DNA from 2 places in the Amycolatopsis sp. NPDC059027 genome. Region 1 is predicted to be linked to the other one. Evidence: predicted binding sites of a transcription regulator. Region 1 holds the regulator's gene; the other holds the start of a gene.
The links. The regulator HspR, encoded in region 1, represses chaperone genes until heat shock. The targets are predictions, from matches to a motif close to ANNTTGAGTNNNNNNNACTCAANNT.

Region 1 (4,384 bases):
CTGGCCGAGCGCACCGCCGACCTGCAGCGCCTGCAGGCCGAGTACGCGAACTACCGCAAGCGGGTCGACCGCGACCGGGAGGCCGTGGCGCAGTCCGCGAAGGCGTCGGTGGTCGGCGACCTGCTGCCGTTGCTCGACGACCTCGAGCGGGCAGAGCAGCACGGTGATCTCACCGGCGCGTTCAAGGCCGTCGCGGACAAGCTGATCGGCTCGTTGCAGCGGTCCGGCCTCGAATCGTTCGGTGCCGAGGGCGAGCCCTTCGACCCGAGCGTGCACGAGGCGGTGCAGCACAACACCTCGCCCGAGGTGGCGGGCCCGACGGTCACCGTGGTCATGCGCCGCGGGTACCGCTTCGGGGAGCGGGTGCTGCGGGCCGCGCTGGTCGCGGTCACCGACCACGAACCGGGCGCCGCGCCGGTGGACCCGCCGGTCGGCGGCGAGCTGCCGCTGGACGGCCTCGATGAGCAGAACCAGCAGTAAGTCGTCACGTGAGGAAGGAGGAGACGTTCGGTGAGTGCGCGAGAATGGATCGGTAAGGACTTCTACCGCGAGCTGGGCGTCTCCTCCGACGCCACGGCCGACGAGATCAAGAAGTCCTATCGCAAGCTCGCCAAGGAGAACCACCCCGACGCCAACGCGGGCAACGCGGAGGCCGAGCAGAAGTTCAAGGCGGTCTCCGAGGCCTACGGCGTGCTGTCGGATCCGGCCAAGCGCAAGGAGTACGACGAGGCACGGCGTCTCTTCGGCTCCGGCGGCGCGGGCGGGTTCAACTTCCCGGGCGGTGGCTCGGGCGGCTTCGACGTCGGCGACATCTTCGGTCAGGCGGGCGGCCAGCAGGGCGGTTTCGGCGGGCTCGGCGACATCCTCGGCGGGCTGTTCGGCCGTCGCGGTTCGGCAGGCGCCACGGCGAACCGGCCGCAGCGCGGCGCGGACGTCGAGACCGACGTCCGGATCGACTTCGTCGAGGCGGTCAAGGGCGCGACCCTGCCGCTGCGGCTGTCGAGCCCGGCGACGTGTTCGACGTGTGGTGGCCAGGGCGCCAAGCCCGGCACCTCGCCGCGGACCTGCCCGACCTGTCAGGGATCCGGGCTGGTCAGCCGCAGTCAGGGCGCGTTCGCGTTCTCCGAGCCGTGCCGTGACTGCCGTGGCCGCGGGACGATCATCGACGACCCGTGCCCCGAATGCGGCGGCGAAGGCGTCAGCACTCGCACGCGGACGCTGACGGTCCGGATCCCGCCGGGTGTCGACGACAACCAGCGGATCCGGCTGGCCGGTCAGGGCGAGCCCGGCCGTGGCGGGGCGCAGGCGGGCGATCTGTACGTCCGCGTGCACGTCGCGCCGCACGAGCTGTTCGGGCGCAAGGAACTCGACCTGACGCTTTCGGTGCCGGTCGACTTCACCGAGCTCGCGCTCGGCACCACGATCACCGTGCCCACGCTGGAGGGCAAGGTGTCGCTGAAGGTGCCACCGGGCACCGCGAGCGGCCGGGTGCTGCGGGTGCGCGGCAAGGGCATCGCGAAACGGGACGGTTCACAGGGCGACCTTCTGGTCACTCTTCAGGCGGCGGTTCCCGCCAAACTGGACGACGAGGCGCGCGCGGCGCTGGAGACGTACGCCGAGGCGATGGCCGGGCACGATCCCCGGCCGGAGATCACCAAACTGCTCGAAGGCAGGTGAGTGCGATGTTCGGCGGACTGCCCCACGGCGCGGACGAGGACACGCCGGTGTTCGTCATCTCGGTGGCGGCACAGCTTTCCGGCATGCACGCGCAGACCCTGCGGTCGTACGACCGCCAGGGTCTCGTCTCCCCCGGCCGGACCTCAGGTGGTGGTCGGCGCTACTCGATGCGGGACATCGCGCTGCTGCGCGAGGTGCAGCGGCTCTCGCAGGAGGACGGCGTCAACCTCGCGGGCATCAAGCGCATCATCGAACTGGAGAACCAGGTCGACGCGCTCCGCTCCCGGCTCGCCGAACTGACCGAAGAACTCGCGGCCGCCTACGCCGCGGCGGAGCGCAGCGTCGCGGCGGTGCACGCTTCGTACCGGAAGGATCTGGTGCCGTTCCAGCCCCAGACCTCGCTGGTCGTGTGGAAGCCAACGAAACGCCGGTAGATTCCGGCTTTCGGCGCGGATGGGGCGTCCGGTCCTCGTGACCGGGCGCCCCATTCTTTTCGTACCCGGTTCACCTCGGCCGAAGTCCGTGATGTCCGCCGCAAGGTCGTGAACGGTCCGCTGAGGATGTTGTAGTATCCGGCTATCGGGGTAGAAACGTGCTCCCCGGGAGCACGCGCATACGCGGTATCGAGCGATCCGTCACTCCTTCACCTCGAAGGAGTGCGCAATGCGTCCCCCTGTTCATCGACAATCCCGCGCGACGCCGAGTACCCCTCGGTCGCTGGTCGAGGTTTGGCCTGCGCTGGCCGGGCTCTCGGCCGTGTTCCTGTTCGAGATGCTCGACAACTCGGTCCTCAATGTCGCGTTGCCGACCATCGGCCGTCAGCTCTCCGCCTCGACGACCACCCTGCAATGGGTGACCGGGGCGTATTCCGTGGTGTTCGGCGGGCTGATGCTGGCGTTCGGAGCGCTGGCCGACCGCGCCGGCCGCCGCAAGGTCATGCTCGTCGGCCTCGTGCTGCTCGGCGTGGCGAGCCTGGCCACGATGTTCGTCACCGTCGCGTGGCAGCTCATCGCCGTCCGGGTGCTCATGGGTGTCGCGGCCGCGATGACGACGCCGGGGTCACTCGCCCTCGCGTTCCGGCTGTTCACCGATGACAAGCTGCGCGTGCGCGCGACCACGCTGATCTCGACGGTGGGCCTGGTCGGTCTCGCTGTCGGCCCCACCGTCGGCGGTTTCGTGCTCACCTTCGCGCCGTGGCAGGTCCTGCTGCTGGCGAACGCGCCGGTCGCCGCGCTCGCGTTCATCGGCATTCGCGTCGGTATCCCCGCCGATGACCCCGCCGACCTGCACCGTGATCCGATCGACGTCGCGGGCGCTGTCCTGGGTACCGCGACGATCGTCCTCGCGCTTCTCGCCCCCACGTTCTTCGTCGAAGCAGGCGCCGCCTCGGCGCTGCCCTGGGTCGCCACCGCGGCGGCCCTCGTCGTCGGGACCTGCTTCGTCATCCGCGAGAAGACCGCCCGGCACCCCTTGCTCGACCTGAAGCTCGTCGCGCGCCCGCTCGTGTCCAGTGGTCTGGCGCTCAAGGCGGCGGCGGGACTGGCCACGGCCGGGCTCAGTTACCTCGTGACACTGCAGCTTCAGCTCGATCTGGGCTGGACACCCGCCCAAGCGGCCATCGGGATGCTGCCCCAGGTCGTCGTCCTGATCGCCGGGGGTGCGCTCATCAGTCCCCTGATCACCCGCGTCGGGCTCACCAAGGCCGCCTGGCTCAGCGCCGTCGCGGTCGTGTGCGGACTCGCCGTCTACACGGCACTCGGCAGGCTCGGCTACGTCTGGATCGCCGCCGCACTCGTCCTCGTCGCGGCGGGTATGCGCGTGGTCGGTGTCGTGGCGGGCAACAACGTGATGCGTGGCCTGCCGGAGAACCGCACCACCATCGGAGCCGCGCTCATCGATACCGCCAGCGAGGTCACCACCGGGATCGGCATCGCCCTCAGCGGCACCATTCTGGCGGCGATCTTCCCCGGCGCGCTGACGAAGGCCGTTTGGAGCGCCCAGCAGACCGTCGACTTCGGGGACGCGATCACCTACGCGGGTCTCGCGCTCACCCTGTTGTCCGCGACTCTCGTGGGATGGGGCATCGTCCGCGGTCCTCGTGCCGAGAGCGACGTGCCCGCATCGTCCACTCCCGACGCGACAGACGCTTAGAGCGGCCCTTGAGGCGGTCCTGATGCCCTCGATGACGCGTACGACCGCGGCGTCTTCGGGCATCGCCTCCGCACGAACGGACCGTTCGTGCGCCTCGAAGTCCGCGAATGCCACATTGAGGGAATCAGAGTCCCTCAATGTGGCCTCCACGGACACGATTCCCGTGCCGCGCCGTTTCCACGGGAACCGTCCGTTGTGGACAACTAGTGCCCTGCGCTGTCGAAGTCGGGGTTTTGTCGGTTCCGGGCGATAGAATGGTGCAGGGACGTCCCCCAGGGCGGGTGGGGGGTGCCTTGGTGGTGGGGCAGGGGCGTCAGGTGGTGTAGCCGAGGAGCTGCTTGATCTCGGCGGTGCGGGATTCGACGATGCGGTGGGCCAGATCGCGGGCGGCGGGGTTCTTGCCGGTCGAGGTTTCGGTCTGGGCCATTTCGACGGCGTTGTGCTGGTGCCCGGCGAGGATGTCGAGGAATCGGCGCTCGAAGTCCTTGCCGGGAGCGGACTTCAGTGCGCCGACCAGATCGGGGTCGGTCATCCGCATGCCACCGTGCGCCGCGTG
Region 2 (4,384 bases), on a different contig from region 1:
GTTAACAATGACCAAGCCGCACTGACCTGCGTGGACCAAGGAGTGAAACATCCGGGGTCGCGTACGAGGTGCCCACTCGCGTCGTTCTCTACGCACATCCGCCCGGGTAGCGCTTGAATGTGCCCCATGCACAGCGACGTGATTGCCTCCGAACACGCGACACGGCTCGCGGCGGTGGATCCCCTGCTCCCCGGTTCGACTCCCTTCGAGACCTCGGAAAACGCCGTGGTGCTGGGCGTCGGGGCCGGTGACTCCGCCGCGGCAGGCCTCGCTTCCCGCGTCCAGGTCGACCGCGACGCCCCGAACGCGCCCTGGCGCGCGCTGACCGAGCACCGGCTCGACCTCCAGCTGGCGGGCCCGCGCCCGGCGGACGCGCTCGACGCGCTGCTCACCCGATGGGATGAACATCTGCGCGCGGTCGCCGAACCGGGCGACACCGAGACCGCGGCGATCGTGCCCCGTGCGAGCCGGGACGCGGCGGGCGCGCGCGAGATGCTGCACCACGGCTTCGCGCCACTGCGCGTGATCGCGGTGCGGCCCGCCGAGCGGCTGACCCCGGCGGGCCCGCGCGGCACGCCGGGCGTCAAGATCCGCCGTGCCGAGCCCGGCGACCTCGAGACCGCCGTCGCGCTGGGGATGGAGCTGCATTCCTACGACGCCCAGTTCGGCACGGTCAACCTCCGCGCGGGTGTCGAGGAGATCCTGGCCAAGGACCTCGCCGAACAGCTGAAACGGCCGGAGCCGCCGTTGTGGATCGCCGAGTTGTACGGCCGTCCGCTCGGCATGGTGAACGTCCAGCACCCCGGCGAGACCGGCTGGATCAGCGGCCGCGTCGCCGCTACCCGCGTCGGCTATCTGTCGTCGCTGGCGGTCGCGGAGGCCGCGCGGTCGTCCGGTGTCGGCACCGCGCTGGCGACCCACGCGCACCAGGTTCTCGACGAGGAGGGCGCCGACGTCGTGCTGCTGCACCACGCCGCGGCGAATCCGCGGTCGACGCCGTTCTGGTACGCGCAGGGCTATCGCCCGCTGTGGACGTACTGGCAACGGCGGCCGGCGGTTCGGTGACTACGGCGCGTGGCGGCTTCTCGCAGGCCCCGCGCTCGCTACGCTGAGCACAGGAACGCGCGAGCGAGGGGACCGATAGTGACCGAGCAGGGGGATTCCGCGCCGACCGCGCCGGAGGGCGTCGACACCGAGAAGCCGTCCGCGGCGCGGATCTACGACTGGTATCTCGGGGGCAGCCAGAACTGGGCCGTCGACCGCGAGTTCGGGCGCCGGATGGAACGGCAGTGGCCGTACGTCAAACCGGGTGCCCGGCACAACCGGGAGTTCATGAACCGGGCGGTGCGCAGCGCGCTGGACGGCGGGATCCGGCAGTTCATCGACCTCGGCTCGGGGGTCCCGACAGCCGGGAACGTGCACGAGGTGATCGCGGCCGAACTGCCCGACGACGAGCCGGCGAAAGTGGTCTATGTCGATTACGAGCCGGTGGCGGTGGCACACGCGACGGTCATCCTGGAAGAGGAGGGCGCGACCGACTGGGCCGGGATCGTCCAGGCCGACATGCGCTCCCCGAAGACGGTCCTGCGTGACCCGCGGACGCGGGAACTGATCGACTTCACGCAGCCGGTCTGCCTGATGCTGGTGGCCGTGCTGCATTTCGCCGGGCCGGACGACGACCCCGCCGGGATCGTGCGGACGTACCGGGACGCGCTGCCGCCGGGCAGCAGGCTGGTGATCTCGCACATGAGCGAGGGCGACGGCGAGCCGGGCGAGGCACTGGACGGGCTGCGCTGGCTCGTCGAGCAGTACCGGAACACGAGCAACCCGATGTGGCTGCGGGACCGCGACGAGATCGTCGCGCTGTTCGGGGACTGGACGCTGCTGGAGCCCGGCGTCGTGCACCTTCCCGACTGGCGGCCGGACCGTCAGCTGAACGCCGTCGAGGCCGAGGCGCGGCCCTTCGCGTGGTGCGGCGTGGCCGAAAAGCCCGCCTGACCCACCCCTCCCTTCCCCTCCACACCTCCGATGTCCACCCCGCCCCCTCCCGCGACCAAGCGCGTTTAGCGGGCTAAACGCACTCGGGTGCCCCCTCGGCGAGCGCGTTTAGCGGGCTAAACGCGCTCGGGGGCGGGCAGGGGGCTAGGAGGGGGTCGGATGTTTGGGGTGGGCGGGGGTGATCGCTGCGGGCGAACGCTCCAGTGGAAACAAACCGGTCGATCGGAGAGTTGAGCTAGGCAGACTCAACTAACCGAGGAGTGCACATGACCGACACCCGCCTCCTGCCCGTGCTCCCGCTGGACGACGACGTCGTGCTGCCGGGCATGGTGGTCCCGCTCGACCTGACCGACAGCGAGACCCGGGCCGCGGTGGAGTCCGCCCAGGCCAAGACGCCGGCGCAGGCGTCCTTCCCCGGCATCCGCTCCGCCGCGGCGGCGAAGGCCGAGGTCCTGATCGTCCCCCGCGTCCACGGCGAGTACGCCGAGGTAGGCACCGTCGCGACCGTCGAACGCGTCGGCCGCGTCCCCGGCGGCAAGGCCGCGGTCCTGCTACGCGGCACCCACCGCGCCGCCGTCGGCCGCATCGCCGACGGCCCGGGCGCCGCCCGCTGGGTCCACGCCGACGACGCCCCCGAGGTCACCGACGACCGCACGGCCCAGCTCGCCACCGAGTACAAGGCCGTCGTCATCTCCGTGCTGCAACAGCGTGGCGGCTGGCAGCTGATCGACGCCGTCCAGCAGGTCGAGGAGCCCTCCGCGGTCGCCGACCTGTCCGGCAACGCGCCGTACCTCAAGACCGAACAGAAGCTCGAGCTGCTCACTACGCTCGACGTCTCGACGCGCCTGGAGAAGGCGCTCGAATGGAGCCGCGAGTACCTCGCCGAGCTGGAGGTCACGGACACGATCCGCAAGGACGTCCAGGAGGGCATGGAGAAGCAGCAGAAAGAGTTCCTGCTGCGCCGCCAGCTCGAGGCGATCCGCAAGGAGCTGGGCGAGCTGGACGGATCCGCGGCCGACGACGACTACCGTGCCCGGGTCGAGGCCGCCGAGCTGCCCGAGCACGTCAAGAAGGCCGCACTGTCCGAAGTGGACAAACTGGAGCGGACCTCGGACCAGTCGCCGGAGGGCGGCTGGATCCGGACCTGGCTCGACACGGTGCTGGAACTGCCGTGGAACGAGCGCACCACCGACGTCCACGACATCGCGGGCGCGCGGGCGATCCTCGACGCCGACCACGCGGGGCTCGACGACGTCAAGGAACGCATCATCGAGTACCTGGCCGTGCGCAAGCGCCGCGCGGAGTCGGGGCTCGGGCCGGTCGGCGGCCGGCGTTCCGGCGCGGTGCTCGCGCTCGCGGGCCCTCCCGGCGTCGGCAAGACGTCGCTGGGCGAATCGGTGGCGAAGGCGATGGGCCGCGAGTTCGTCCGCGTCGCGCTCGGCGGCATCCGCGACGAGGCGGAGATCCGCGGGCACCGGCGGACCTACGTCGGCGCGCTGCCCGGCCGGATCGTCCGCGCCATCAAGGAAGCGGGCTCGATGAACCCGGTCGTGCTGCTCGACGAGATCGACAAGGTCGGCGCCGACTACCGCGGCGACCCGACCGCCGCACTGCTGGAAGTGCTCGATCCGGAGCAGAATCACACGTTCCGGGACCACTACCTCGAGGTCGAGCTGGACCTGTCGGATGTGGTGTTCCTGGCGACGGCGAACGCGCTGGAGACCATCCCCGGCCCGCTGCTGGACCGCATGGAGCTGGTCACGCTCGACGGCTACACCGAGCACGAGAAGGTGACCATCGCCCGCGACCACCTGCTCCCCCGCGAGCTGGAACGCGCCGGGCTGGGCGAGGGCGACGTAGTCATCACCGACGAGGCGTTCAGCCGGATCGCCGCCGAGTACACCCGCGAGGCGGGCGTGCGCAACGCGAACCGGACGATCGCGAAGGTGCTGCGCAAGATCACCACCAAGGTCGCGCTCGACGAGGTCACCCTGCCGGTCACGGTGGACGCCGAGGGCCTGGAGACCTACCTCGGCCGGCCACGGCACCTGCCGGAGTCCTCGCTGCCCGCGTCGACCCAGCGGACCGCCACCCCCGGTGTGGCAACAGGTCTGGCGGTGACCGGCGCCGGTGGTGACGTGCTCTACATCGAGGCGTCGCTGGCGGATCCGGAGTCCGGCGCGACCGGGCTGCAGCTCACCGGCCAGCTCGGCGACGTGATGAAGGAGTCGGTGCAGATCGCGCTGTCCTACCTGCGCTCGCACGGTGCGGAGCTGGAGCTGCCGGTCGGCGATCTGAAGGAGCGCGGCATCCACGTCCACGTGCCCGCGGGCGCGGTGCCGAAGGACGGGCCGAGCGCCGGGATCACGATGACGACGGCGCTGGC

Region 2: a site for HspR is predicted at 2,226-2,250, ahead of lon (endopeptidase La). Genes of this name have one in related genera too.

The regions. Positions count from the first base shown of each region.
Region 1 is NZ_JBHYIK010000036.1:15,804-20,187, forward strand. Features, by position in the region: gene grpE (nucleotide exchange factor GrpE) at 1-480, shown strand, start outside; gene dnaJ (molecular chaperone DnaJ) at 511-1,677, shown strand; gene ACFWY9_RS24490 (heat shock protein transcriptional repressor HspR) at 1,683-2,111, shown strand; gene ACFWY9_RS24495 (MFS transporter) at 2,341-3,828, shown strand; gene ACFWY9_RS24500 (DUF305 domain-containing protein) at 4,142-4,384, opposite strand, start outside.
Region 2 is NZ_JBHYIK010000033.1:65,754-70,137, reverse strand. Features, by position in the region: gene ACFWY9_RS23325 (GNAT family N-acetyltransferase) at 127-1,065, shown strand; gene ACFWY9_RS23320 (SAM-dependent methyltransferase) at 1,144-1,998, shown strand; gene lon (endopeptidase La) at 2,265-4,384, shown strand, end outside.